DNA from 2 places in the Deinococcus hopiensis KR-140 genome. Region 1 is predicted to be linked to the other one. Evidence: riboswitches for the same ligand, from Rfam matches in the RefSeq annotation. Region 1 holds a riboswitch; the other holds the start of a gene.

Evidence for each region. Region 1 has a riboswitch for S-adenosylmethionine ahead of B9A95_RS24370 (O-acetylhomoserine aminocarboxypropyltransferase/cysteine synthase family protein). Riboswitches for the same ligand answer to the same signal wherever they lie in the genome.
Region 2: another riboswitch for S-adenosylmethionine. It lies ahead of B9A95_RS30295 (methionine ABC transporter ATP-binding protein); the one in region 1 lies ahead of B9A95_RS24370 (O-acetylhomoserine aminocarboxypropyltransferase/cysteine synthase family protein).

Annotation. Positions count from the first base shown of each region.
Region 1 is NZ_FWWU01000009.1:2,242,299-2,256,937, reverse strand. Features, by position in the region: gene B9A95_RS24380 (glycosyltransferase family 2 protein) at 52-1,422, opposite strand; gene B9A95_RS24375 (homoserine O-acetyltransferase family protein) at 1,622-2,629, opposite strand; gene B9A95_RS24370 (O-acetylhomoserine aminocarboxypropyltransferase/cysteine synthase family protein) at 2,626-3,960, opposite strand; SAM riboswitch class I at 4,095-4,201, opposite strand; gene B9A95_RS24365 (Fur family transcriptional regulator) at 4,350-4,736, opposite strand; gene B9A95_RS24360 (EamA family transporter) at 4,820-5,263, shown strand; gene proS (proline--tRNA ligase) at 5,983-7,476, opposite strand; gene B9A95_RS34770 (hypothetical protein) at 7,512-7,658, shown strand; gene B9A95_RS24345 (DUF2171 domain-containing protein) at 8,322-8,588, shown strand; gene B9A95_RS24340 (riboflavin biosynthesis intermediates N-glycosidase) at 8,715-9,194, shown strand; gene B9A95_RS24335 (alpha-amylase family protein) at 9,249-11,168, shown strand; gene B9A95_RS24330 (hypothetical protein) at 12,020-12,259, opposite strand; gene rpmI (50S ribosomal protein L35) at 12,311-12,511, shown strand; gene rplT (50S ribosomal protein L20) at 12,517-12,876, shown strand; gene B9A95_RS24315 (sensor domain-containing diguanylate cyclase) at 12,997-14,532, shown strand; gene ppgK (polyphosphate--glucose phosphotransferase) at 14,581-14,639, shown strand, end outside.
Region 2 is NZ_FWWU01000011.1:46,025-60,663, forward strand. Features, by position in the region: gene B9A95_RS30260 (molybdopterin oxidoreductase family protein) at 1-760, opposite strand, end outside; gene B9A95_RS30265 (MarR family winged helix-turn-helix transcriptional regulator) at 1,021-1,494, opposite strand; gene B9A95_RS30270 (IS3 family transposase) at 1,781-2,623, opposite strand; gene B9A95_RS30275 (transposase) at 2,630-2,929, opposite strand; partial or broken gene B9A95_RS30280 (IS982 family transposase) at 3,376-4,148, shown strand; gene B9A95_RS30285 (aliphatic sulfonate ABC transporter substrate-binding protein) at 5,108-6,064, shown strand; gene B9A95_RS30290 (LLM class flavin-dependent oxidoreductase) at 6,120-7,484, shown strand; SAM riboswitch class I at 7,624-7,755, shown strand; gene B9A95_RS30295 (methionine ABC transporter ATP-binding protein) at 7,891-8,865, shown strand; gene B9A95_RS30300 (methionine ABC transporter permease) at 8,862-9,518, shown strand; gene B9A95_RS30305 (MetQ/NlpA family ABC transporter substrate-binding protein) at 9,554-10,324, shown strand; gene B9A95_RS30315 (PAS domain S-box protein) at 11,572-14,565, shown strand.

The sequences.
Region 1 (14,639 bases):
GGGCAGAGAGCCGGGGTGATCCCACTTTCTGCCCTCTGCGCTGCGCTCCGCTCAGTCTCCCGAACTCGCCACTGTCCGCGAGCGTTGCGGCGCGGCCCGCAGGTGGGGGTCGGGTTGTATCGAGGAAACCTCGGGGGGCGAGAGTTCCTGGCCTCCCGGCTCGTCGTGGCGTACGCTCTTGTACCAGCCCTGGCGTCCAGTGAAGTGGTTGCGGTAGGCCAGGAACGTGCTGCTCAGGAGTGCCGCCGTGTACACCGGCAGGCTAAGCAGGGTGTAGGGCACCGTCCACCACGAGAGCCCGCGCTCGGCGCGGTATCGCAGCGCCCAGTTGAGCTGCAGCGCGAGGGGCAGCACGGTGAAGACGGTGCCCAGCCAGGTGGGCCATGCCAGGCCCTGCTCCCCCAGCACCCGCCGCACGGGCTGGCTGAGGACCGACAGGATCAGCAGCATGTTCAGCCACGGCGCGAGGATGAAGTAGCTGAACTCCACCCGGGTGACAGGATGAGCCGGCGAACGCCACAACCGGGGCAGGTAGGGCAGACACTGCATCGCGCCCTGCGTCCAGCGGGCCCGCTGGCGAATCAGCGGCCCGGAGGCCACCATGCCCTGCTGCGTGACCTTGGCGGTCAGCAGGGCAATTTTCCAGCGGGGGTCATGCAGGCGAACTTCCAGGGCGCTGGCGAAGTCTTCGAGCAGCACGTCCGGCCAGGGGTCCACGCCCCGCGCGAGCTGCGCGGCCACGTAGCTCGCGCGCATGCACTGGCCGTTGCCCGTCAGGGCCACCGTGTGTCCAAGCGCGCGCAACCGCTGAATCCGGCCGACGATAAACGTCTCCAGGTCCTGCTGAAACAGGAGCATCCGGCTCCAGACCCCCGCCCAGCCACCCGGCGCGCCCGTCTGCCGAAAGCGCATCCAGCCCTGGGCCGCCATCACGTCGGGGTCTGCAAAAGCGCCCCGTACCTGCGGCGCGAAGTCGGGGCCAATCTGCCCGTCGGCGTCCAGCACCACCAGGACTTCCTGCGTCAGGTCCCGCCCAGCCAGGGGCCCGGCAGTCAGCAGGTGTTCGACCGCCCACTTCATCGCCCGGCTTTTGTTCTGCCGGGCTCCTGGCAGGTGCCGGCGCAGCAGCAGCACCTGCGGGTCACGGGCGGCAAGCTCCGCCACGATCTCGGCGGTACCGTCGTCGCTGGCGTCGTCGATCACCACCAGCCGGGCGCCGGGAACGGTGCGGCGCAGGTTGTCCAGCGTGGGGCCAATCACGCCCGCCTCGTTGAGCGCTGGAATCAGGAAGGTGAGGCGAGCGCCCTCCCCCGCGACGGGCGGTTTGGGACGCCGCTGTAGGGCACTCAGCACCTGCTGCGTGGCGTATAGGACGAAGAGGAGAAGGCTGATCAGGTCCAGAACGGAAAAAAGCGTCTTCACAGGGTTACCTCGGCCGGGTCCGGGGCGGACCGACTCAAATGGTCCCACTATGCCCGTTCGGACGGCCGAGCACCACCGCCTGACTGTTCCGTGCTGTTCCCGCCCGCGTTCTGGGGGCAGCGCGGCGGGCAAGAACGCCTCCGACTCCGGGGCGCGGTACGGTTGGGCGCGGTGCCCCGGCCGGCTCTGCCCCTCCGGCTCAGCCTGTCAGAAACTCCGCCGCCCAGGCGGGCAGCGGACCCGGGTCCATCAGAAAGGCGTCGTGCCCGTGCGGGCTTTGCAGCTCCAGATACCGGCTGTTCGGCAGCAGGGCGGCGTGCCCGCACACCTCCCCTGGTGGGTACAGCACGTCGCTGGAGATGCCCACCGCCAGGACCGGCACGCGGACGGTCTGCAGTTCGGCGTCGCTCGGCTGAAAGCGGTCCATCGCGCCCGTCAGGGCGAGGTAGCTGCGCTCGCAGAAGCGGTTTGCCAGCTTCTCGCCCTGGTGTTCGAGGTAGGTGGTGATGGCAGGGGCGCCGGGCCGACGGTGGCTCGTCCCCGCCTGCGTCAGCGCGAAGCTCTCAGGCGAGCGGTAACTCAGCATGGCGATCTGCCGCGCCACCTTCAGGCCCTCGCCACCGGGAGCCGCCTGGATGGCATTCCGGGCGGCCGTGTTCAGCCCAATCGCCCAGGGCGAGTGGCGCGCGGGGGCCCCGACGATCAGCGCCCGGTCCACCAGATCGGGGCATTCCAGCAGCCAGGCGTAGGCCAACATGCCACCCATGCTCGCCCCCACCACCGAGACGCGCCGCACGCCCAGGTGTTCCAGCAGCGCCCGCCCCACCCGCGCCATATCACGCAGGGTGAGGGGCGCGTCCCCGCTGCCGATCTGGGGCAGTTCCGCCGGACCCGTGGTGCCCGCACAGCCGCCCAGTACATTGGCGCACACGATGTAGTCCCGGGTGGGGTCCAGGGGACGGCCCTCGCCCAGAAAGTCCGGCCACCACTCATGCACGGCGCTCGTGCCCGTCAGCGCGTGCAGCACGAGCACCGCGTGTTCCGAGGGCGTGCCGTAGGTGTGGTAGGCCACCCGCACGTCATTGACGGGCTGTCCGCAGTCCAGCAGCAGCGGTGCCTGCCGGAACAGCAGCGCCGTCTGCTGCCGAAAACATCGCTCGGGCGGGGGGGGAGGCGAAAGGTCAGGGGAGAGCGTCACAGCCGTCATACGCTCTCGGCGTCCACCAGCGCCGTGGCGAGCGCCTGCGCGAAGTCCTCGCGGATGTCGTCGATATGCTCGATGCCCACCGAGACGCGGACCAGGCCGGGCGTGACCCCCGCTGCAGCCTGCGTCACCTCGTCAAGCTGTGAGTGTGTGGTACTGGCCGGGTGAATCACCAGCGTGCGCGTGTCGCCCACATTGGCGACGTGCTGGGCGAGCTGGGTGGAGCGGATAAACGCCTCGCCCGCCGCGCGCCCCCCGCGCAGCTCGAAGGTCAGGACGGCCCCCGCGCCGCGCGGCAGGTAGGTCTGCGCCCGGTCATAGTGCGGGTGGTTGCTCAAGCCGGGGTAGGTCACGCGCGCCACGTCGGGGTGGGTGCCCAGCCAGGAGGCCAGCGCCAGCGCGTTCTGCGCGTGGCGCTCGGCGCGGAGGCTCAGCGTTTCCAGCCCCTGAATGAACTGCCACGCCTGCTGCGGCGCGAGCGTCGCGCCCAGATCCCGCAGGCCCTCGGTCCGGGCGCGCAGGATAAAGGCCAGGTTGGGCAGACCCAGCCCATTGCCCTCGCCGAAGGTCTCCCAGAAGTTCAGGCCGTGGTAGCTGGGGCTGGGCTCGGTGAACAGGGGGTAGCGCCCGTTGCCCCAGTTGAAATTGCCGCCGTCCACGATCACGCCGCCGATGCCGTTGCCGTGCCCGCCGATCCACTTGCTCGCCGAGTGCAGCACCACGTTCGCGCCGTGCTTCAGCGGCTGGCAGTAGTACCCTCCGGCTCCAAACGTGTTGTCCACGAACACGGCCACGCCCTTCGCGTGCGCGGCGGCGGCGATGGCCTCGAAGTCGGGCACATTGAGCGCCGGGTTGCCGATGGTCTCCAGGTACACTGCCCGCGTGCGGTCGTCGATCAGGGACGCGAACTCCTCGGGGCGCTCGTCCTTGCCCGTAAAGCGCACCTCTATCCCGAGCCGCGCCAGCGTGACCCGGAACTGGTTGACGGTGCCGCCGTACAGGTTGGGTGTGGAGACGATGTTGTCCCCGGCCTGCGCCACGTTGGTGATCGCCAGGAACTGCGCCGCGTGCCCGCTCGCCACGGCCAGGGCTCCCACGCCGCCTTCCAGCGCCGCCACGCGCTCCTCGAACACGGCGTTGGTGGGGTTCATGATGCGGCTGTAGATGTTGCCGAAAGCCCGCAGGCCAAACAGGTTCGCCGCATGTTCGGGCGACTCGAACACGTAGGAGTTGGTGGCGTAGATGGGCACGGCCTGCGCGCCGGTGGTGGGATCGGGCTTCTGACCGGCGTGGACCTGCAGGGTTTCAAAACGGAGGTGCTTGGGGGTGGACATGGGGACTCCTCACAGAGAAAAAAGCTCGGGGGGGTGAGGGGCCAGCCAAAAAGGCGTGCCCCCTCTCGGACATCGAGAAGGGGCGGGGGTGATGATCGTCCGCGTGACCTTCCCTGATCGGTCCCACGCTCCGGCCATCATCGTTGATGGGGGCGGTGGGCTGGCCTTGGCACCGTGACGTGATGAGGTCCGGTTGCCGCGCCGTCTGCGAGCCAGGTCTCTCGGGCGCTCTGGATAAGGAGTGGCTCCACGCGGGAGCTACCGCCGAGGGTAGCAGGCGGAGGCGTGGGGGGTCAACCGCCGCGAGCGGGAGAGGTGCACACCTGCCCCCTTCTCCCGAGCCGCCGGCACGGAAGCCGCGCGGGGTACTTGGAGCAAAACCGCCTATGTCAGGCCGAGGCCGCGCACGCCGGGCATTTGCCGTACAGCGTGACCTCGTGCGCCTCGACGATGAAACCGCCGGGATACACCGTGCCACGCGGCAGGGCGACGGGGCAGGTGTGCAGGGTAAAGACCCGCCCGCAGCCCGTGCAGGAAAAATGATGGTGGTGGCCGCCTCCCGCCCGCTCGTAGCGCGTCTCGCCGTCCAGGGTGACGGGGTGAATCTGGCCCTGCTCGGTCAGGAGCTTGAGGGTCCGGTAGACTGTGGCGATGCCCAGGCCAGGCAGGTCCGCCTGCGCGCGTTCCAACACGTCCACCACCGCGAGGGGCCCCTCGGCCTCCCCCAGCACGCGGGCGATCACGTCGCGCTGGCGGGTGCTGCGGGTGGCCGTCATGCCGCCTACGCTAGCAGACGGGCCCCCGAAGCATCAAAAAACGAAACACAAAATTCTCGAAGGCGTCGCCTATGCTGGCCGCCATGCCTTCCCTCGGATGGATCGCGCTGGGCCTGCTGGCGGCGCTGGGCGGTGCGGGCGTCACCGTGTTTGGAAAACTGGGCCTGGAGGGCGTGAACCCCACCCTCGCCACGGCCCTGCGCGCGGTCATCATGGCGCTCGTGATGCTCGGCGTGGCGCTGGGCACTGGGCAACTGGGGCCGCTCCTGTTCGGCAAGGCGCACCTGACGGGCCGGGCATGGCTGTTTATCACGCTGGCGGGCCTCAGCGGCGCAACGTCTTGGCTGGCCTATTTCGCGGCGCTGCGGGTGGGACCGACGGCGGGAGTGGCCGCGCTGGACCGCCTGAGCCTGGCCTTTATCTTTCTGTTCAGCGCCCTCGCTCTGCGCGAGCCGCATGGATGGCGCGGCTGGTTGGGCGCGGTGGTGCTGCTCGCGGGGGTCTATTTGATGGCGGCGGACCGGTGAGGATGAGGCGGCGCACGGAGCGCGAGTTGGTGTTCGCGCCGCTGACCTGATGCGTCATGCCGTTGGTCAGGCCCAGGTACAGAGAGTCGGGGCCTGTCAGGGCCGCGTCCCCCTCCAGCAACAGAACGCCGCGGCCGTCAGCGTAGTAGCGCAGCGTGTATTCGGTGTGCAGCAGACACGGCAGTACGGCGGTAAGGGAGACGGCCAAGCTGGGGGCGGGGATGCGCCTCACTCAGGGCCAGGGCCGCGCACATCAGACTGACCCGCGTGGCGCTCGCAGCAGCGCAGCGGCCGGTGTACCCCCGGGGTGGCGGGTTTGTTCCGATCTGGAACCCAGCAGACGGGGCCACAGCCGCGCCAGTACAAACGGGGAAAACACGTTCCAGCCGGTATACACCCGCATGACTCCCGAGCAGGCGTGCGGTGCCGGCAACGCCGCACGCCTGGCGCCCGACCGAGCAACAGCCGAACGGGCGCGCAAGGGGACGGGCCGTCTCCCCACACGGTCGAGCGCCCCACCTCACGCCGAGATGGAGCGCAATGGCCCGACTTTCCTCACCCCTGATCCCGAATCCCCACTCCGGTTGCACCGTTTGCAAAGCGATTCAGCCCGAGCAAAGCGAGAAGGAGAGAAACGGGTTCCGGGCGTGGAGGGAAGCAACCCGGCGGCCTTCCGGTGTGTTCACGAAACGGACGCAACCCGTATAACGCCTCACCCCTCAGTACTGCCGGCCGAAAATCACCCGCTTGCCGTAGGGGCTGGGCTGGTCGCACTTCACGCAACGGCCCTCCTCGCGTTCATTGAAGAATTCCGCGTCATCCAGCGGAATATTACGGGTGGTGGCCTTTGTGTCGTCCTTGATGCTCTTCTCGCACGCCGCGTCCCCGCAGTGAAAGGCGCGCACCCAGTTCCCGCCCTCGATGGCGGCCTGCAGGTCCTCGTAGCTGTCGGCCTTCACGGTGTGCTCCATCATGTAGTCCGTCGCGCGGTCGAGCAGCCAAGTGTGAATGGCGTCCAGGCGAGCGGTCATACCACTCACGGCTTCGTTGCGGCCGAGCGTCTCCTTGTCCTTGCCGTTGCGGTTTTTCACCACCACCACGCCCTGCTCCAGGTCGCGGGGACCGAGTTCGATCCGGACGGGCACGCCCTTGAGTTCCCAGTCGTTGTACTTGAAGCCGTTGGTCACGCCGTCGCGTTTGTCCACCTTCACGCGGATGCCCTGGGCACGGAGTTCGGCGGCCAACTTCTCGCCTTCTTCCACCATTGCGTCGAAGTTGTCCTTGCGGCCTACGGGGATCACCACCACCTGAATGGGCGCGATGCGGGGGGGCATGATCAGGCCGAAGTCGTCCCCGTGCGTCATGATGATCGCGCCGATGATGCGGCTGGAAATGGCCCAGCTCGTGGTGTGGGCGTACGCCTCCTTCTGCTCGCGGGTCTGGAACTTCACGTCGAAGGCTTTGGAAAAGTTCTGGCCCAGGTAGTGCGATGTGCCCGATTGCAGCGCCTTGCCGTCGCGCATCATGCCCTCAATGGAGTACGTCGCCACGGCCCCGGCGAATCTCTCGCTGGCCGTTTTCTCGCCGCGCACCACGGGCAGCGCGAGCATATCGCGGCAGAACTCGTGGTACACGTCCAGTTGCTGCCGGACCTCGCCGCGCGCCTCGCCCTCGTCCGCATGGGCGGTGTGGCCCTCGTGCCAGAAGAACTCGGAGGTCCGCAAAAACGCCTTGGTCCGCAGCTCGGCCCGGAACACGCTGCCCCACTGGTAATGCAGGAAGGGGAGGTCCCGGTAACTGTTGAGCCACCCGCTCCACATGTGCCCGATGATCGTCTCGCTGGTAGGGCGCATCACGTAGGGCTCGGCCAGCTCCTCGGTGCCGATTTTGCTGACCGTGAACAGTTCGGGCGCAAAGCCCTCCACGTGGTCGGCTTCTTTCGTGATGAAGCCCATCGGGATCAGGGTGGGGAAGATCAGCGACTCGTGTCCGGTGGCCTTGAAGCGGTCATCGAGCCAGCGCTGGACGTTCTCCCACAGGGCCGCGCCGTAGGGCCGCACCACCATCGCGCCCGCCACGGGGCTGTTGTCGGCGAGGTCGGCCTTCTTGACCACCTCGTTGTACCAGTCGTTGAAATCCACGCTCTGGGGCGTCACTCCGTATTGCTGGGCCTTCTTGTCTGCCTTGCCGTTGTTGCCGCCGTCCTTCGTCATGGAGGGCATGATAGCGGGGCAGTTCCAGTCGGGGCATGGTGGCCGTTTCCCCGCCCGCTTCGCGCATCGCCGCTCGCCTGATCGGGGTTCCCGGAGCGCAGGCGTTGGCCCTGGGCGGCTCGCACGCGCGGAAAGGCCCGCTGGGACCCGGACATAGACCTGTCGTTGGCCTACGACGCTGAAAATGGATTCGATCTGGCGGCCCTGAACCCCCTGTACCGCGCGTTGGATGACGGGGTACGGCCCAGGCCACACGGCCCGGTGGCTGGGGAACCTGGGTGGACGGCGGCGCTCGGCTGACCGTGAACGGTCAGCGGGTGGACTTCATCTGCCGAGGGGCTGGGACGGGTGGCCCAGAGCGTGGAGGACGCGCGGGCGGCTGGCGGAGTTGCGTGAGGCTATCCGGACGCCCTCGCGCACGCTCTGGAAGCGCGCTACGGGTGGCAGACCGGCTTCTGGCTGAACGCGGCGGAAAAGGGTCTGCGCCGGGGCGACGTTCATGACGCCCAAGGCTGCGCTGATCAGGCGGTGATGGCCCGCGTGCAGGTGGTGTTGCTGTCTTCTCAACGAGAAGGGCATTCTGGCGCCCGCACCGGCGCTGCCTTTGGCCCCGACCGGGTTTGGGGAGCGGGTGAACGGCGCGTTGGTGGCCCTCAATTTGAACACGCTGGGCTGGGGGCTGAGCGGAGGCGACTGGGCGTGCGGGTTGAGCCCCTTTCTCTACCCCCACGGCCCTTCCCCCGGTGTCGTAAAGCGTACAAACTTACCCCTCACCCAAGGGGCGGTGATGGTCCAGTCAAGGGAATTGTCATTTCCGCGAGGACAGCGCGGCCTACGCTGCGTTCATGACGCAGAGCGACCAGACCGGACAGATCACCGACCGCATTGCCCAGGACCTGCGCGAGCGCCTGACGCGCGAGGGCGACCACCTGCAGGTCAAGGACGTGAACGGCGAATACGTCGGCACGGTAGACGGCCTGGAGGGCGACCGCGTGAAGCTCACGCGCAGCGGCAGCCACGATGGCCAGCACCACTACATCCCTCTGGTTCAGGTGGAAAGCCTGGATGAGGTGGCCGTGTACCTGAACGTCTCGCACAACGAGATTCAGTAGGGTCTGGCCATCCAACTGGCGGCGAGGCCTTGAGCTGGTCGGGCGCCGGGGCGCGCCCGCGCCCGGTCAGTTGACCTACGCGCCCTGGCAGATTTCCCCTCGGACGCGGCCTGAAACACTGGGCGCGTGTCCCAGACCCTCTACTTCTACCGAACGGCCCACCCGTTCTCCAATTTCCACCCCAGCGTCTTCACCGAAGCGGGCGTCACCTACCGTTGGGCCGAGCAGTACCTGATGGCCCGCAAGGCGCAGTTGTTCGGAGACGGGGAACGGCGTTCGGCCATCCTCGCCGCCTGCACCCCCGCCGAGTGCAAGGCGCTGGGCCGCCGCGTCACGCCCTACGACGATGCCGTATGGACCCGTGAGCGCCACGGCGTGGCTCTGGACATGCTGCGGCTGAAGTTCGGTCAGAACCCTGGACTGCGCGCCTTCCTGCTGGAGACGGGCGACGCCGAACTCGTGGAGGCGGCGCCCACCGACCGTATTTGGGGAATCGGCTTCAGCGAATCCGGTGCGGAGGCGAATCGCCACGCCTGGGGCGAGAACCTGCTGGGTAAGGCGCTGATGGACGTGCGGACGGAGTTGCGGGCGGTGGGCGAAGGGTAGCTTTCATTCTCTGGAACCGGTCCCACCTCTTCCCGAACGCCTTATGCTGTCCGGGTGCTGAATTCAGAGCTCGCCGCACGGTTGCGGATGGCCTTCGACGATGACCGGGACGCAGAGACTTTCCTGCTGCGCCTGAAGCGCTACGGCGCGGACCTGCAAGACAGCCTGCGTCCGCTGTATGGGGAAGAAACGGGGACACTGCTGGGTCAGTTGCTGGAAGTCATGCTGCGCGCCTTCCATGCCCGTCCCACCGATCTGCGGCGACTCGATGAGGCCCGGCTGTTGCAACCCGACTGGTTGCAGCAGCCCGGGATGGTGGGCTACGTGGCCTATGCGGACCGCTTTGCCGGGACCTTGAGGGGCGTGGGCGAACATCTGGAGTATCTGGAAGGTCTGGGCGTCACGCACCTGCACCTGATGCCGCTGCTCAAGCCGCGTCCCGGCGAGAACGACGGCGGCTACGCGGTGGCCGACTACCGTGCGGTGCGCGAAGACCTGGGCAACATGGACGATTTGAGTGACCTGGCCCGTGCGTTGCGGGGCCGGGGCATCAGCCTGGAGCTGGACCTGGTGCTCAACCACGTCGCCCGTGAGCACGAGTGGGCCGAACGGGCGCGAGCGGGCGATCCCAAATACCGTGCCTACTTTCACATCTACCCGGACCGGACCGGGCCGGATGCCTACGAGCGCACGCTGCCCGAAATCTTCCCCGACTTCGCGCCGGGCAATTTCACCTGGGATGAGGAGGCCCAGGGTTGGGTCTGGACCACCTTCAACGCCTACCAGTGGGACCTGAACTGGGCCAACCCCGGCGTGTTTTTGGAGTTTGTGGACCTGATCCTGTACCTCGCCAACAGGGGCGTGGAGGTGTTCCGGCTGGACGCCATCGCCTTTTTGTGGAAGCGGCTGGGCACCGACAGCCAAAACCAGCCCGAGGTTCACCTGCTCACCCGCGCCCTGCGGACCGCCGCGCGCATCGTCGCGCCTGCGGTGGCCTTCAAGGCGGAGGCCATCGTCGCGCCGGCGCAGCTGATTCACTACCTGGGCCGGGGCGCTCACCATGGGCGCGTGTCCGACATGGCGTACCACAACAGCGTGATGGTGCAGCTGTGGAGCAGCCTTGCCAGCCGCAACACCCGCCTGTTCGAGGAAGCCCTGCGTGCCTTTCCCCCCAAGCCCACCACCACCACCTGGGGCGTCTACGTGCGCTGCCACGACGACATCGGCTGGGCCATCAGCGACGAGGACGCTGCCCGCGCAGGCCTAAGCGGCGAGGCGCATCGGCGCTTCCTCAGCGACTTCTACAGCGGCGGGTTTCCCGGTTCGTTCGCGCGCGGGCTCGTCTTTCAGTACAACCCCGCCACGGGGGACCGCCGCATCAGCGGCATGGGCGCGAGCCTCGCCGGGCTGGAGGCGGCGCTTGAGGGCGGAGACGAGGGACGTGTGAACGACGCCATCGACCGCCTGCTGCTGCTGCACGCCGTCATCCTGGGCTTTGGCGGTGTGCCCCTGCTGTATATGGGCGACGAGTTGGCGCTGCTGAATGACTACGGCTTCGCGGACGTGCCCGAACATGCCCCCGACAACCGCTGGGTTCACCGGCCCTGCATGGACTGGGCGTTGGCTGGGCGCATAGAAGACGAGCCTCAATTGCCCGCTGCCCGCGTCAATGCCGGGTTGCGCCACCTGCTGCGCGTCCGGCGCGAGGCGCCCCACCTGCACGCCAGCATCGAGAGCCGGGTGATGCCCAGTCCCGATGGGCGGGTGCTGCTGCTGCGCCGCGAACATCCCCTGGGCGAGATGGTGCAGGTGTACAACTTCAGCGAGGACAGCGTGACGTTGCCCGCCTGTTCCCTGAGGAACGCCCTGGGTGAGCGGAGCCAAGACCTCCTGAGCGGGAGCGCGTTTAACCTCAATGGCGGCACCCTGCATCTGGAACCGTACCGGGCGCTGTGGCTGGTGGGGGCGGAGTAGGCGCGTGGCCTACGCCACAACCTCGGTCCCCCATTCCCCCATGCGGGCGCGGAAGCGGCCTGCATCTTCTTTGGTCCCTGGGGTGCCCATGGCTGTACCGGTCAAGTCCCACCGCGCCCCGCCGCTCCGGAAACCGGCCCTTTTGCCCTCCTGATCGCGTTCCCGGCGGCCTGATTTCCCTGAACTTGCCTTGTCCACCTTCACCATTGGTTGCCCCACCCACGGCTCCCTGGCCGGTCTCTTCGCCCTGCGCAGGGATGTTGCTGGGGCCGAGCGCCGACTCGCTTTCCTGCGGGAACGGTTGGAAGCAGCGACATTTCGTCTCGGTCAGGGCCCGATTCTGCGCTTGGCGCGGGGGGTAGAGGGTACGGCCCTGCTGTCTGGCTCCCCGCAGGTGCCGCTCATTTCTACGTTCCGTGCGGACACACCGGGGGAGGCCATCACCCTCCTCTCGCCCACGCCCTGCGTAAACGGGCCGTTCCGGAACGCCTCCTGCGGGTGCAGGACATGGACGCCCTCACAATGACCCAGGCGCCCTGGGGCGGCGGGCTGGACGCTGGACTCCGAGCACGTGCCGTGCGAGACAACCCGGCGTGCCCAGCCTTACCCAGAAGACCCCGCGGTGGTGGAGGGCGGTGAAACCGAGCTGGCCCGGCCCGAGGTTTGGCCGTTGCTCGCCCACCTGGGGCGGGAGGACTTTGGGCTGTCCCAGGGCTGGCGCTGTTGCAGGAAAGAGGAGGGCGTGGTGGCCGCCGGAGCCGTGGGGGCTGCGCAGCGTCCCGGGAGCGCGGGAACCGGATCGGCGTGCGGCCCGGAGCGCGGGGCGGTCACCTCGGCACACGGCTCCACGCTCACCTGCTGGCCCCCTCGCCGCGCAGCAGTTCGGGCCGGATCAGGGCGGAGCGGACGCGGGCAACGCGCCTGTGCGCCGCGTCTTCGGGCCGCATGCCGATCAGCTTCGGGCAGCCCAGCGCTACTTCCGGCAGGCCTGACCCCTTGCTCCCTCCCGCCCCCGTCGCGTATAGTCTTCTCTTGGTCAAGTGGGGCAGGGCGACCAACAGTCCCGCGTGGACGGCCCGAACCCCGGACACGAGCCCCACCTCAAGGTGGGCGCGACTGGGCCACGAAGGAGGGCACGCCAGATGCCTAAGATGAAGACGAAAAAAAGCGTGACGCGCCGCGTGAAGATCACGGCGACCGGCAAGGTCATGGCGTTCAAGAGTGGCAAGCGCCACCAGAACACCGGCAAGAGCGGTGCGGAAATCAGCAGCAAGGGCAAGGGTTTCGTCCTCGCCAAGAGCGAGTGGGCGCGCATGAAGCTCGCCCTGCCGAAGGGGAAGTGAACTAGATGCCACGCGCCAAGACTGGAACGATCCGCCGCCGCCGCCACAAGAAGGTGCTCAAGCGCGCCAAGGGCTTCTGGGGCAGCCGCTCCAAGCAGTACCGCAACGCCTTCCAGACGCTGCTCAACGCCGCGACCTACGAGTACCGCGACCGCCGCAACAAGAAGCGTGACTTCCGCCGCCTGTGGATTCAGCGCATCAACGCCGGTGCCCGCCTGCACGGCATGAACTACTCCACCTTCATCGGGGGCCTCAAGCTCGCCGGGGTGGACCTGAACCGCAAGGTGCTGGCCGACATCGCCGCCCGCGAGCCCGAAGCGTTCCGCGCCCTCGTGGACGCGGCCAAGGGTGCCCGCAACAAATAAGCGCCACCTGTTGAAAAGGCCGCCTCCCACACGGAGGCGGTTTTTTGCACTGCGTTCACAGGGAAACGTGCGGGGGCGGCGGCAAGAGTACAGAAAGGGAAGGCGGCGTAAGGTAAGGGCATGCCCGCCGCTCCACTTCCCGAAGATGAATATGGACGGCTTCTCGATCTCGCCCGTTATGACATCCTCGATACAGCTCCTGAAGAAACGTTTGACCGCCTCACCCGGCTGGCGGCCCGTGCGCTTCAGGCTCCTGCCGCCATTATCAATTTTGTGGATCAACACCGGCAATGGGGCAAGTCCTGCTTCGGCACTGGCGACAGCACGGCGCCGCGCGAGCGTTCATTTTGCGCCTGGACCATCCTGGGCGGGGAAGTGCTGGAGGTGCCGGACGCGGCGCTTGACCCCCGCTTTCAGGACAACGCCCAGGTCACGGAGGCGCCCTTCATCCGCATGTATGCCGGCGCTCCACTGGTGACGCCGCTCGGACACCGCCTGGGGTCCATTTGCATTATCGACAGCCGACCCCGGACGCTCAGTGCCGAAGACCGGGCGACCTTGCAGGACCTGGCCGCACTGGTGATGGACGAATTGGAACTGCGGCTGCGCCAGCAGGAGCTGGAACGGCAGGTGGAGCAGCAGGGACAGCAGTTGCGCGATTTGCAGCGGTTCGTGTCGCACGCCCAGGTGCTCGAAGAGGTCAACAGCCTCCTCGACTCGGCGCTGACCCCCGAAGAAGCCACCCTCGCTGCTGCCCAGATGATCGGCGCAACGGTCTACGCGGACTGGACAGGCCTGATCACCGTGGAGGGGGAGGACCTTTCCATTCAGGTGGCCCACCACCAGCCCGACCTGAGCCCCGCCCTCCTGGAGTTTGCCCTGCGCCTGCCCCGTCTGGTTGGAGGCGTGACCCGTTCCTTGCACGGCGCCGCCTCCACCGTCTACCTTCAAGATTACGCCACGCATCCGCTCGCCCTGCCCGAAGCGGTGGAGGCTGGAATTCGGGCAGCGGCCTGGTTGCCCCTGGGACACTTCGGAGAAACCACCTTTTTGCTGGTGGTCGTACGGGCAGAACGTGGTCCCCGGGCGGCATGGCGCCAGAGTGACCGCGCGTTGCTGGACGCCGCTGGCCGCAGCGTGCGCGCCGCGTTGGAGCACCGAACTGCCCTGGCCCTGCGGGACCAGATGGCCCGCCAAGATGCCCTGACGGGGGTAGGAAACCGGCGAGCCTTCGAGGAAGCCCTGACGGCCCGGTTGGCCTCTGGTGGGCCTTTTACCCTGGGGTTGATCGATCTGGACGGCTTCAAAGGGGTCAATGACAATGAGGGCCACGCCACCGGCGACCACCTGTTGCGCGTCTTTGCCACGGCCTTACGCGGCGAGTTGCGCCGCTCAGGTGAGGTGTACCGGTATGGGGGAGACGAATTCACGTTGCTGCTCGACCCTCTGGGTGAGGACGACGTCCTGGAATGCGTGGACGTCGCCGTTCTGGCGGCGCGTCAGGTAACGGTCCAGCCGGTGGGCGCCAGTGTCGGGCTGATCGACAGCAAGGCGGGCAGCGACGCCCGGAGCCTCATCGAGAGGGCAGACGAACGGATGTACCGGGAGAAAGCGCGGCGGCAAATGACGCGCGGCCAGAACAGAACAGTCGAATAAACGCTTAACCCACCACAAGCGGTGCCTCCGTCCCGTACCCTGTCCTTCATGAGCGTCATTCTCGGCATCGATATCGGCGGCAGTGGCATCAAGGGGGCGCCCGTAGA
Region 2 (14,639 bases), on a different contig from region 1:
CCACTTTGGGTGTTAGGTGTATGGTGGCCTTCTCGGCGGTGAAGGTGCAGCGGGGATCGATCACGATGATTTTCGGTGGGTTGGGACCTGCAAGGCGGTCAAGGATCCGCATCCACAGCACCGTCTGTTGTGACGCGATGTTGTGCCCGACGTGCAAGATCGTGTCGGTTGTATCGAGGTCCTCGTACCCACCGGGCTGCCCGTCACTGCCGAACGAGACTTTCAGCGCGGCGGCGGCGGTCGCTGTGCACAGCCGAGTATTGCCGTCCATGTGCGGCGTCCCCAGCCCCGCTTTGCCGATCACGGCCAGCGTGTAGTACTCCTCCAGAAAGAGCTGTCCACTGGTGTAAAAGCCAATTCCCAGGGCAGTGTATTCCTCGACGATCTGTTTGGACTTGCGCACGATGAGGTCCATGGCTTCGTTCCAACTCGCTTCTCGTAACTGCCCGTCCTCGCGGATCAACGGCTTCGTCAGTCGGTCTGGACTGTGGTTCGCCACCCAGCCGTGCAGACCTTTGGGGCCCAGGCGACCCTTATTGGTCACGTCCGTAGCGAGGCCGCGGACGCCGACGATCCGGCCATTTTTCACACCTATATCCAGACCGCATCCATTCGAGCACAGCACGCAAGTCCCCCGGACCCAGCGCTCGGGTGTTTCCAGGACCCGTTCGTCCACCCGTATGGGCCACTCCTGAGTAGGACCGTGCGGCGTGCGCTGTCCCCAGATGTCGTTAATGCTGTTGCGTGATTCGGTGGTCATGCTTTTCCTCCTGCCTGGAGAAGTGGGGCACCTCAAACGTTGGATGACGGAAACGGTGTGGGTCAGACATGTGGCAAGGGACGGGCGACTGGGTTGGTAGACCTGCTTCACAAATTGATCGTTATGCGATACAAATCGGCGAGTTTCAGCTTAGACATTTGTGCAGCGCCCAGGCTTCAGCAGTCCTTCACGCGCTGTTCCAACTTCATGGAGAAACGTGCGCGCTGTGGTGCAGGGGCTGGTGCCGGTCTCAATGGAAGTTAGGGATCCTCCGTTGCCTCAAGCTCTTGTGTCCAGCGTTGCAGTGACGTGACCAGCTGACCGCGCTCCTCGCAGAGTCCAGTGATATGCGCGCGGGCCAGCTGGTGCAGCAGATCCGTTCCACGTTCACTCAGGCGGATCAGGACCCGCCGGGCATCGGACGAATCCGGAACGCGCTCGATCAGCCCAGCGCGTTCCGCACGCTGCGTCAGTCCTACAGCACTGTTGTGGTTCAGATGCAGCGCAGCAGCCACCTCACCGACACTGAGTTGTCCGGACGGCGCTTGACTGAGCACGGCGAGCAGCGTGAACTGCCTGGGGCTGACGCCCTCCTCCGCCAAACAGTGGCGCGTGGCGTCACTGTATCTGGACAGCGCCGCACGGAACGCGGCGAGCGCAGCGAGGATGGAGGGCGGCAGGGGCTTGACGGCGGCCTGGTCGTGAAGGATGGTGGGGCCTCGCTTGGCGGGCATACACAAGCCAGCGTAGCAGCACGGCGTGTACACGCGTACCCCGCTTCCCAGAGGCTTTCTTTGTTTCATACGTAGTTAAACTGACACTCCCGTCGGGTAGCCGGGTGAGCCTTGCGGCTCACCCAGCCCCCTCAGAACCGTGCGTGCGACTTTCACCGCACACGGCTCAAGCCTTCAAGCCCTTATACCCAACCCGCTGATGGTGCGCGTGGTGGCACCAGCGATGCACAAGCATCCGGTTATCCAATGTGTGGAGTGAACCCAATCGAGCGGACCGCAGGGCAAGTCACATCTGGGCGGTAGTGTAGCGGGCGGCGAACTCGGCGGGTGGAACGTACCCCAGGCTGGAGTGCAGTCGGCGACGGTTGTACAGGTCCGCAATAAAGAACTCGATGTGTCGTCGAGCGTCGTCCAGATCGACGTATTCTTGCAGATCGACCTCCTCAGTCTTCAGGGTCTTGTAGAAGCTCTCCATTTTGGCGTTGTCATAGGGATTGCCTGTCCTGGACATACTTGGCGTGATTCCTGCGGACCGCAAGCGGTCCACGTACACCCGACTGGCGTATTGCACGCCCTGGTCCGAATGGTGCAGCAGACCGGGGGCAGGACAACGCGCTGCAAGCGCGTTGTTGAGCGCTGCCAGCGGTAAATCTGCGTCCAGAAACTTTGACATGGACCAGCCCACCACCTCACGGGTAAAACCGTCCAGCACGCAGGCCAGGTACACAAAGCCTTGGCGGACTCGCACGTAGGTCAGATCGGCTTGCCAGACCTGATCTGGCCGTACTGGGACGACTTCGCGTAGCAGATTTGGGAAGCGCTTCTCGTTGTGGTTGGAATCGGTTGTCGCCCGATAGCGGCGCTTCGGGCGGCAGAGCAACCGGCGTTCCCGCATGACTCTCAACACGCGCTTGTGGTTCACTGGGCGGCCTCGTCGGGCCAACTCGCGGGTGACACGCCGATATCCGTATCCGTCGAACTCCACCACTACGGCCTCAATGTCCTGGGACAACGCCTGATCGGCGTCCATCTCCTCCCGGCCCTGCTGTTCGTAGAACCACGAGCGATTAACCCCGTGCAGCTCACACAGACGACGCACCGACACCTCTTTTGGGCGCGCTCCGCGCATCCTCGATCATTTGGTGCCTTGTTTCGAGCGGTACGTCGCCAACGACTTTTTTAGGATTGTGTTCTCCAACGACAACTGCCCGCAAAACCGTTCCAACTCGGCGATTCGCTGTTCCAACGACTGGTCGGGCTTGGCCTGGTCGGTGAAAGCCATTTCCCCACGCACCTCGACCTCCTTCCGCCAGCGGTGGATCAGACTGGGCGAGAGAGCGTGTTCTCGGCAGAGCTGAGCGGTCGTCTTTTGACCCCCGTCAACTTGATTCACGATGTCGAGCTTGAACTCACGGCTGTGGGTACGTCCGGGCATACGGGCTCCTTCGGTGCCGTCAGCCTACGGGCTGACGGGGACGAAGTGCTTGGCCTCTTGGTCCGCTCCTAAGGGTTCAGTCCAGTGTTCTGTCCCCGCGTGTCTTGGCGTGACGTGATGGTCGTCCATGTCTTCCGCTGCAAGCGGAAGACGGCACAGACCACACTTGCCGTCCTGAAGGCGCAGAAGTTCCAACCTCTCCTTCTGGTGAATCTGCCGCGCAACGCAACGCTTCTGTCGGGCCTGCCAGTAATCCCGCAGTGTCGGATTGAAGGGCGATGATCGTTGTACGCGAGAATCCGGTTGCGTCAATGATCTCCGGAATTGACTTTCCTTTGCTTTTGAGCCAGATAATCTGCCAGCGGGAACGTTCAATAGGCTACGCCGTTTAGGGCTTGAGGCTGGGGTAGCCGAGTAGGACGGAGACGAGGAAAAATGGAGACGGTATCTGCAGATACCGTCTCCATCATAGTTTAGGTCGTCGTGCGGTGATTCGTCAGCTCCACCGTTGGGCGAAGCGGCACTTCAGCGATCTGAAGCGATTCAAGCATCAGAAGCTGACGGATGCCCTGCTCGTGGCCCTCTTGCTCGCTCGCTTCGTGTTCAAGCAGCCGTATCCCTCGATCTGGTGGAACATGTTGAGGGAAGACCGACGCGGTCTTCCCTCCTACACCCAGGCGTACATGCGAAGCGTACGTCTGCTGGACCGCCTCGAAGCCTTGGTCAGCCCCGCCAAACGCTGTGCAGAAGTGATCATTGACTCCATGCCGCTCCCGGTGTGTCGCCCGAAACGAGGGAAGCGGTGCAAGTTCCCGGGAGCGAAATGGGGGTTTGGGACCCAGGGCGACGTGTACGGGTACAAGCTGCATGCCTGGGTGACACCCGCAGGGGAGATCGTCCAGTACCTCCTCAAACCCGCCAATCTTCACGACACCATCGTCAGCTATGAGTTGAACCGGAGGTGGCCTGAGTTCGGCGGGCCAAAGATCATTGGGGACAAGGGCTATTGCTGCCTGGGCTACCTGTTCCCACCCAAGAAAACACCCGCTATGACAACGGGTGGCGGCAAGACCGCCACCCAAAGCTCCGCAAACGCATTGAAACCGTCTTTTCACAATTGGTCGAAGCTCAAATTCGCTCCGTTCAGACCAAAACGCTTCCCTCTCTCCAGCTCCGCGTCGTCCTGGCCGTCCTCGCCCACAACCTCGCTCAGCCCTAAACGGCGTAGGACGTTCGGCTTGGCGATACGCCACTTCAAGCTCTTCAGATGTATGGTGCGGAATCAAGGCTGCAGCTCTCATATTCCGAACTCACCTTAATTCCGCATAATGGTACTCCGTTGACTGGCGGGAACCTGATGGATGGCGCCCGTGTTTCTGGGGTCAGCGCGGTACGGAAAGGGTGGGAATCCCCCGTGTTCTTCGCCAGCACTTTCAGACCCAACGGAGTACCATTATTGGTACTTCGTTGACTGGCGGGAACCTGATGGATGGTGCCCGTGTTTCTGGGGTCAGTGCGGTACGGAAAGAGTGGGAATCCCCCGTGTTCTTCGCCAGCACTTTCAGACCCAACGGAGTACCAACAATACGAAATTAAAGTGATTTTCACCTTTTAGCGCCTGAGAGCCATTCCGCACCAGGCCTTCATAGACGAGTTTTACAGCCTCATCATCGACTTTGCCCATACGAGAATCACTTTGGTCTCGTATAAGACCGTCAAGAGGCTTCCACCTTGTGTGGCGCTTCACGCCAGAGCCTTTTCCTCCCACGACTTTAGTCGCGGGTCTCCAAGGCTCAAAGATGAACAGGACTCCATTATAGTTGACAACCTTTGTAAACTAGTCTACGTTAACGCCAACCCAGAAAAGGGCCAGTCCACACAGCCGCTGGTGCTGCTTTCGCCCAGCGCACTGTCGCCAGGAGACCCATGATGAAGCCTCCACTGCCCCTTGGTTCCATGCCGTTACCCTCTGTTCCAGCCTGTTGCCGCTGTTGAGCGGAACCTGAACGATTTTCCCGGCGCTGCTGCGCCGCTTGACCCGCTGCGTTGCGCCCAGGTGCCGTGACGCCGTTACTTGGGCGTCACACCGACTCCTGCGCCGAACCCCGGGGGAGTACCCGTTCCGCTGGGTCGTGGCAGCCTTGTTCTACCGTTTCTCAGTTTCAGTCAGGAGCTACCGTGTCTACCCTCTCCCGGGCACTGTTACTCGGTGCCGCCCTCACCCTGACCCATCAAGCCCAGGCGGCCACCATCTTCAACATCGGATACCAGAAGGGTGGTCTGCTCGCGCTGCTCAAAGCGCGGGGAACGTTGGACCCGGCCAAAGCACAGGGAATCGAGTTCAAATGGAGCCTGTTCACCGCGGGTCCTCCACTGCTGGAGGCGGCCAACGCCGGTGCGATCGACTTTGGCTCGGTCGGCGACACGCCTGGCGTGTTTGCGCTGGCGGGAGGAGCAGACCTGAAGTACGTTGCCGTGACGGAGGCGCAAAGTGATACCGCGTCGGCCATCATCGTTCCCACCAACTCTCCCATCAAAACGGTCGCCGACCTCAAGGGAAAACGCATCGGCCTGGCCCGGGGATCAAGCGCCCACTTCTTCGCCTACCGGGCTTTGAAAGCCGCGAAGCTCACGTTCAACGACGTCACCATCGTTTCCCTGCTGCCGCCGGATGCGCGCCCGGCGTTCGAAAGCGGCACCATCGATGCCTGGGTCATCTGGGAGCCGTTCCTGACCACGGCCCTGCAAGCCACCAAAGCGCGCGTGATCCGCGATCTGAAAGGGCTGGGGCGCTCAAACAGCTACTTCCTGGTGCGCAGCAAAGTTACTCAGGACGCGGAGAAGCGGCGTGCCCTGCAATACCTCCTGCGTGCCCTCGATCAGACTGCCGATTGGGCCAACAAAAACCAGGCAGCGGTAATCACCCAGATCAGCGAGGAACTCGGCCTTCCCCGCAGCGTTGCGGCGGTGTCCGTTCCCAAATCCATGCCCTTCAATATCCGCCCTTTCCGGCCTTCGGACTCCGTGCCGCTCCAGCGTCTGGCCGATACCTTCTACGAGATCAAGATTCTCCCCACCCCCTTGAAAATCGACGCCACCAGGTATGTGCCCCTGAATTTCACGGCAGACCGCTAACCCTCCCCGTCCGCACCCGCCCAGCGGTTGCGCAGGCACATTCAGGAGAACACCCATGACCCGCTCCACCCCACAACACATGAAGCTGGGCGCGTTCCTCATGACGGACGGCCACCACATCGCGGCGTGGCGGCACCCCAGTGCTCCGGCCGACGCCCACGTCCGCTTCGATCATTTCCGGAACCTTGCCCAGAAAGCGGAAGCGGCCAAATTCGACTCCATTTTCTTTGCCGACTCTGTTGCCGCCTCCGTGGACGGTGACGGCGTCTTCAGCCACACCTCGCGGGGCGCGCATTTTGAACCCGTCACCCTGCTTTCTGCGCTGGCCGCCGTCACGTCTCACATCGGCCTGATCGCCACCCAGACCACCACCTACAACGAGCCGTACCATATCGCACGCAAATTCGCCTCACTTGATCAGATCAGCGGTGGACGTGCCGGATGGAACCTCGTGACGTCGGCCAACAGTCGGGAAGCGTTCAACTTCAATCGTGACGAGCACCTGCTCCACGCGGACCGTTATGACCGGGCCCGCGAGTTCGCACAGGTGGTCCTGGGCTTATGGGACAGCTGGGAAGACGACGCTTTTCTTCGGGACAAGGACCGTGGGCTGTTTTCTGATCCTGGCAAGGTGCACGTCCTGAACCATGAAGGCGTTCACTTTAAAGTCCGGGGACCGCTGAACGTCGCGCGCTCTCCTCAAGGCCGCCCGGTCATCGTGCAGGCGGGCTCTTCCGAAGATGGTAAAGAACTGGCGGCGGCCACTGCCGACGTGGTGTTCACCGCTCAGCAGACGTTGCGAGACGCCCAGGCGTTCTACGCCGATCTTAAAGGGCGGCTCAGAACGTACGGCCGGCAGCCGGAGGACTTGAAAATCATGCCGGGCGTCCTGCCCTACGTTGGCCGGACAGAACAGGAAGCGCGGGACAAGTTTGAGAGGATTCAGTCGCTGGTGCTGCCCAAGGTGGGTCTGGCACAACTCTCCAACCTTCTCGGGGTGGACCTGACCGGGTACGACATTGACGGTCCGCTGCCGGACCTGCCCCTTACAAACAACAACCGCAGTCGGCAGCAACTCCTGATCGCGCAGGCCCGGCGGGACAACCTCACCGTCCGTGACCTGTACCTCTTCGTCACGGGGGGGCGGGGGCACTGGCAGCTGGTTGGGACGGCCGAGCAGATCGCCGATGAGCTCGAAGAGCGCTTTGTGAAGGGTGGAGCAGACGGTTTCAACGTGATGGGCCCCGTGCTCCCGGCAGGACTGGACGACTTCATTGAGTTGGTGGTGCCTGAACTGCGGCGGCGGGGCCTGTTTCGTTCTGAGTACGAGGGCCGCACCCTGCGAGAAAACCTGGGGCTGCCTTACCCACACCACCCTGCGGCCCGGCAACAGCGTGAAGCGCAACTGGCCCTCACCTGATGGCCCTGCTTCCGGCTTGCCTTGTCCCCGAGCAGACCGGGAAGCATTGAAGCAGCGTTCGGCGCGCAGGCCATCACCCTTTGGTTGACACTTCTGGTCATCTGCTTTAGATTCCTCGTCGGCCTGTTTCGGCGGGCCACCTTTATCCAGAGCGGCGTAGGGATCTGGCCTGAAGATCGCCGCAGCAACCGGCCCTCATCGCGGCACCCGGTGCTCCGCCAGCCCGCACGCGCCAACGATGGCTTTACATAGGCGGCGGGAACGATAAGGGAAGGGTGTTCCTCTTTGCAGGTTCCAGCGGACAAGCCTCAAGGCGCGTCCCCTTCCACGAGCTCAAGCCCCGGAAGGGGACGCGCCGTTTTGCGTTCCCTGCCCACCCCGATCCTGCCAGAGGAGGCCCCTCCCCGTGACGCCAAACGTCACTCCGCCCCCCGCCCTACACTTTGAACAGGTGCGAAAAACATACCCTGGTCAGGTCACTCCAGCTCTGCGCGATCTGAACTTCACCGTCCCACGAGGCAGTTGCACGGGCATTATCGGACGCAGTGGAGCGGGTAAAAGCACCCTCGTTCGGCTCATCAGTGGGCTCGAAACGCCCGATGCTGGCCGTCTCTTCGTCCAGGGTCAGTCCATGGCTGGGCTGAGCTCCAGAGCCCTGCGGCAACGCCAGGTGCGGACCGGCCTGGTCTTTCAGCACTTCAACCTGCTCACGCAGAGGACCGCCCTCGGCAACGTCACCCTCCCGCTGGAACTGCTGGGTGTCCCCCGCGCCAAGCGTGAAGCGCGTGGACGCGACCTGCTGGCGCAGGTCGGCCTGGGCGACTACACTTCCCGTTACCCAGCGCAACTTTCTGGAGGGCAAAAGCAACGGGTCGGGATCGCCCGCGCGCTCGCGACTGATCCTGACCTGCTTCTGGCCGACGAAGCCACATCGGCCCTGGACCCGGAGACGAGCGCCGGCATCCTGACCCTGCTCACCGACCTGCAAAAGGACCGCAACCTCACCCTGGTCATCGTGACCCACCAGATGGAAGTCGTGCGGGCGGTTACCACGCACGTCGCCGTTCTGGACGCCGGCGTGCTTGTGGAAGCGGGCGAAACACGCCACGTGCTCAGTTGCCCTCAGCACGCCGTGACCCGCGCGTTGCTGAATGCCCACCGTCCGGAAGTTTCGCTGGAAAACGGTGAGCAACTCCGCCACCTCACGCTGCCGGACCTTAGCCCCCGTACCCTGAACGCCCTTGCGGGGCTGGGCGCGCGCATCGTGCAGGCCCACGCGCATCCGAAGGGGGTAGATGCCTGGCTGGCCCTGCCTCAAGGGGCCGCAGACGTGAACCGGCATCTGGACCGCAGCGCACACCTGGTCGAGGTACCCGCATGAACTTGGCAGCCCTCTGGCCCCTGCTTTGGCAGGCCACCCTGGATACGTTGTGGATGGTGGTGCCCGCCGCGTTGGTGGCGCAACTGCTGGGAATGGTCTTGGGCGTCTTTCTGACCCTGACGCGTCCTGGCGGTCTGCTCCCCCAGCGGCTGCTCCACCGCGCACTGGACGCCGTGGTGAATGTCGGGCGCAGCCTGCCTTTCATCATCCTGCTTGTGCTGCTCATTCCACTGACGCGGCTCCTGACCGGCACCAGCATCGGTTCCACCGCGGCGATCGTGCCGCTGACCGTCGCGGCCATCCCTTTCGTCGCCCGCCTGGTGGACGGCGCGTTACGGGACGTTTCCCAGGGCGTGGCGGACGCCGCGCGCGCCATGGGAGCCACCACCCCGCAGGTGGTGTTCAAAGTTTTGTTGCCCGAAGCCCGTCCGGCCCTGATCTACAGCTTCACTGTCATGCTCGTCAGCCTGATTGGATACAGCGCGATGGCCGGTGCCATTGGTGGCGGCGGCCTGGGTGACCTGGCCATCCGTTATGGCTACCAGCGCTTCGAAACGGGCGTCATGATCGCCACCGTCACCGTGCTGCTTCTGCTCGTGCAGGGCGTGCAGTGGGTGGGTGACCGCGCCGCCTCCCGCAGCGACCACCGTTAAATACGTTCTCAACCTTTTCTCCAAGGAGTGCCGCTATGCGACTGACGCTGCCCCTGTCCGCCCTGATCCTCGCTTCCACGGCCTCTGCTGGAACCCTCCGGGTCGGAGCCACCCCGGTTCCCGCAGGAGAACTGCTGGAATTCGTCAAGCCCATCCTTGCCAAGCAGGGGGTGGAGCTGCAGATCCGTGAATTCAGCGACTATGTTCAACCCAACGTCGCGCTCGGCGAAGGCAGTCTCGACGCCAACCTTTTTCAGCACACGCCTTATCTGAACGCCTTTCAGCAAAATCGGCCGCTGAACATCGTGCCGGTACGGGGCGTCTATCTACCCCCACTGGGGCTTTACAGCAAGAGGGTTGCCAAGGTCACCGAGCTTCGCAGCGGGGCGACCATCGCCATCCCCAATGATCCCAGCAACGGTGCCCGGGCCCTGCTGCTGTTGGAACGGGCTGGACTGATCCGGCTGAAGCCCGGCGCAGGTGTACGGGCGGGCCTCACCGACATTGTCAGCAACGTCAAACGCCTCAAATTCCGCGAACTCGAAGCAGCCCAGTTGCCCCGCTCCCTCCAGGATGTGGACGCGGCGATCGTCAACGCGAATTACGCTCTGGACATCGGCCTGAGCCCAACGAAGGACGCTATTTTTCACGAGGAGCGCAACAGCGTCTACGTCAACGTCCTGGCCACCACCCGGAACAAAGCTCAGAATCCGGACATTCTTAAACTCGCCGCGGCGCTCACGAGTCCCGAGGCCAGGGCGTGGCTCCTGAAAAAATACAGCGGTAGCGTCATTCCTGCGTTCTGAGCGCGAGAACAGAAGGGATGCGGGATGTTGGAAAAGCCGGAGATCCCCATCGCTGCCGTGCGGCCGCACCCAACGGCCCTGCACTTTCTCCTGTTCTTGTACCTGGGCGGGACAACAAAGGACGTCAGCAAGGCGACCGGTGGAGGCCCGTGGGACTTGGCGCATGGGGGAGAATGGCGCCGCGCGTGGAAGGACACCCCTCACGGCTCCATCTCCCCATGCGCATTCAAGTTCGCTCGCCGGGCTCGCTCAAAAAGAAGTCCTCTTTTTGACGCGTGCTCTAAACGATCTCCTGGGCTGGGGCAGATATACAAAAAGGCGGGGCCTTCCAGCCTGCCTGCCGCACCTTGGCAGGCGCATCTCCTAATACGGGTTGCGGGTGTGGAGGGAAGCAAACCGGCGGTCTTCCAGTCTGTTAAGGAGTATACGGAACCCGTTATCTTTCCTTCTCGCTCTGCTTGGATTGAATCGCTTCGCAAACGACTCAATCGGAGTCCGTACACGGTTCGGGCACGCTCGTCATACCAGGCAGCGCGTCTGGCCTAAGCGCCCTGCTCCTGCCAGGGTTCGCTGGTGACCACTTCCGTCCACTGGCGTTGTGTCTCCTCACTCAAATGCGCCCGAACGTCTTTGAAGGCCGCTTCCAGTTGCCAGCGCCGAACGAAGTCCTCCTGGACGGGGCCTGTCTCCAGGTTCAGGTCGGTGCACCGCAGACTTCCTTTTTGGATCACGCGTGAGTACCCAGTGAACAGGAAGGGCGAGGAGGCGCGCGCGATGCCAGGGCGCCATTTGTGACGCCCACTCAACCTTTCGGTCCGTCTCACCGGATCATTGGGCCTGCTGCCGGCGGGTGCAACGCCCCACCGCGTCGCCGCACCCGGTTGGTGACCCCAGGGTGTGATGTTGCAAGGCAGTGGGGCCGGGGTGCACTGGGGGCGATGGTGTGAATACCCGATGGCTGGGTCGCCCTCCCGAGACTACTGGACGGACGCTCGCGCAGACCGTGCGTTGCGTTGTGACGTGCACGGCGACACCCTGGAATCAGAAGAGACGTTAAAGGCCCTGCCCTTACGTGCGTCGCCGGGGCATCTGCACGGCTGTACTCTGCATTCCATGGGAGAGTGGAGGATTCTGGATCAGGGTCAGTCCGACTGGTACTCGGAAGAACTTTCTCTTGATGGCAATCGCAGAACAACATCCTTCAAGGAGGGGAGACGCCGGGTCCTTCAGAATGTTCGGAGGGCGTTGTGACCCTCCGCTCCACACCTTCGCCGGCCCCCCAACTTATGACGCAGGCCCTGGAGGCGTGTGTGGTGGGCGCGGTGATCACGGATGCCCAGGCGGAAGACCATCCCATTATCTACGTGAATCCGGCGTTCGAGCGCCTCACCGGCTATGGGTCGGCGGAGATCCTGGGGCGCAACTGCCGTTTTCTGCAGGGCCAGGACCGCGATCAACCGCCCCTGGAAGCCATTCGGCGAGCGCTGGCAGAGGGGCGGGGGACCACAGTCGTCCTGCGCAATTACCGCAAGGACGGCCTGCTGTTCCTCAATGAGGTGACCCTCAGCCCCGTACGGGATGAAATGGGCACGGTGACGCACTTTGTGGGATTCCAGAGCGACGTTACGCCGAGCGAAGAGGCCGTGGCGGGCAAGGCACGGGCGCAAAGGACGCCCACCTCCACGCTCGACCACATGGCTGACGGCTTTGCCTCGTTCGATCCGGACTGGAACTTCACCTCTGTCAATGACGCTGTGGCCACCCTCTCGGGCCACGACCGCCACGAGCTGATCGGCAGATCCCTCTTTCAGGTGTTTCCGGAGGCGCTGCACCGGCCCATCGGCCGGGCACTGCAACGTGCCCGGGCTTCCGGATTGCCGCAGCGAGAGTTGACCTTCCTCCCTGAGGTGGGCCGGTGGCTCGACGCGGTGGCTTACCCAACGGGGAACGGCGTCTCGCTTTTCACCCGTGATGTCAGCGAAAGCCATGACGTCCAGGAAAAGCTGCGGCTGAGTGAGGAGCGCTTCTCGAAGGTCTTTCAGGCCAGTCCAGTCGCCATCGCCATCAGTCGGCTGCGGGACAACCGGTTTTTGGATGCAAACCCCGAATTCCTGGCGCAAAGCGGCTATGCGCTCGAGGAGGTGATCGGACGGACCTGGGAAGAACTGGGCCTCTCCATGCGCCCCGAAGACCTCCGGAAGATTGAGGAGGGGCTGACGCAGCGGGGTGAGGTGCGAAACCTCGAGCTCCGGATTCGGTTGAGATTCGGCGAAGAACGTGACAACCTCCTCTCTGTCGTTCCCGTAGAGATTGCTGGAGAGGCCTGTACCGTCAATCTCATCCACAACGTGACGGAGCAGAAGCGGGCACAGCAGGCGCTGCTGGAGAGCGAGCAGCGTTACCGGCGGACCGTGGCGGAGTTGCAACGCACGCTCGATATCTCGCTGGACATGATCACCACCATCGATGCCGAGGGCCGCTTCATGACGGTTAGCGCCGCCTGTGAGCAGATGCTCGGCTATCTCCCGGAGGAACTGATCGGCCGGCGGTCTCTGGAGTTCGTGCATCCTGAGGACCGCGCCGCCACAGTCAGCGAGGAACGGAGCGTCGTTCAGGGCCGAACGACCACCGCATTTCAGAACCGCTACCTGCACAAGGACGGGCGCGTCGTGTGGCTGGAATGGGCCGCGGTCGCCCTGCCTGGCGACCCCCTGCTGTACTGCGCGGCACGGGACATCACCCAGCGCCGCGCCGCCGAAGAGGACCGGGCATACCTCGCTGCCATCGTTGAGGCGAGCCAAGACGCCATCATTGGCATCTCCCTGGAGGGCCAGATCCGCTCATGGAACACTGGGGCGGAGCGCAAGTACGGCTACCCCGCGGCGGAGGCCATTGGTCAACCCCTGACCCTGATCAGTCCCCCGGAATACCAAGACGAGCAGCTGCAGATGTTCAGGCAGGTGAAGGCGGGTCAGCCCGTCGAGCCCTTTGAATCCGTACGGGTGACCCGGGATGGACGGCGCATCTACGTTCTCGCAACCTTGTCCCCCATCGTGGACGCTTCCGGGCAGGTGGTGGGGGTGTCCAAGGTCTTGCAGGACATCACGGCACGCAAGGCCACGGAGGACCAGATCCGCAACCTGAATGAGGGGCTTCAGCAGCAACTGCGTCATCTCACCGGTCTGCGGGAGGTCGACCGTGCCATCGCGTCGAGCGTGGACCTGCCCATCACCCTGGGCATGGTGCTGGAAAATGTCAGACGGCAGTTGAATGCCGATACTGTGACCATGCTGCTGCTCAACCCTCACACCCTGACCCTGGAGTGTGTAGACCTTCACGGGCGGTCCAGCGCCGCACTTCAGGGGTCCAGCGTGAAGATGGGCCAACCTCTGGCCGGTCAGGTGGCCCTCAGTCGCCAGCCCATGCGGATGCCGGATCTCCGGGAAGTGGGAACTGCATCAGGGTGGCTCGAGACGCTCGTGCAAGAAGGGTTTCGGGCCTACTTTGCCGTGCCGGTGATTGCCAAAGGAAAGGTGCTGGGCGTCATCGAGGTGTTTCACCAGGATCCGGTCACGCTCACATCTGCCCACTGGGAGATGCTTGAGATGCTGGCCGGGCAGGCGGCCATCGCCGTGGACAACGCCCGCCTCTTCGAGGAGCTGGAGCGGCGCAACCTGGAGCTGCGTCTGGCGTACGACGAGACCATTGAGGGCTGGGCGCGGGCACTGGACCTGCGCGACAAGGAAACCGAGGGGCATTCTCGACGCGTCACCGAAATGACAGTCGATCTGTGCCGACGCCTCGACGTCTCTGCCGAGCAGCTCGTCGACATTCGCCGGGGGGCGCTGCTCCACGACATCGGAAAAATGGGCATTCCGGACGCCATTTTGCTCAAGCCTGGAAAGCTCACGGATGGGGAATGGGTGGAGATGAAAAAGCACCCGGGCTACGCGGTAGACCTGCTCTCACCGATCCGGTTCCTGCGGCCAGCGTTGGACATTCCGCAGTACCACCACGAGAAGTGGAATGGCACGGGTTACCCGGCAGGTCTGCGGGGCCAGCAAATTCCTTTGTGGGCCAGAGCGTTTGCCGTGGTAGACGTGTACGACGCGCTGACCAGCGACCGCCCCTACCGGGCCGCCTGGACCAGGGAGAGGGCCCTACAGCACCTTCAGGCGGAGGCCGGGACCCATTTCGATCCCCAGGTGGTCCAGATCTTTCTCCAGATGCTGGGGGGCTGATGCCGGAGGAGGTGGCTGCGCAAGGGCTTGGCTGAACGTGGGAAAGAGCGCCAGGTTCTCCCGCGGTACTGTCT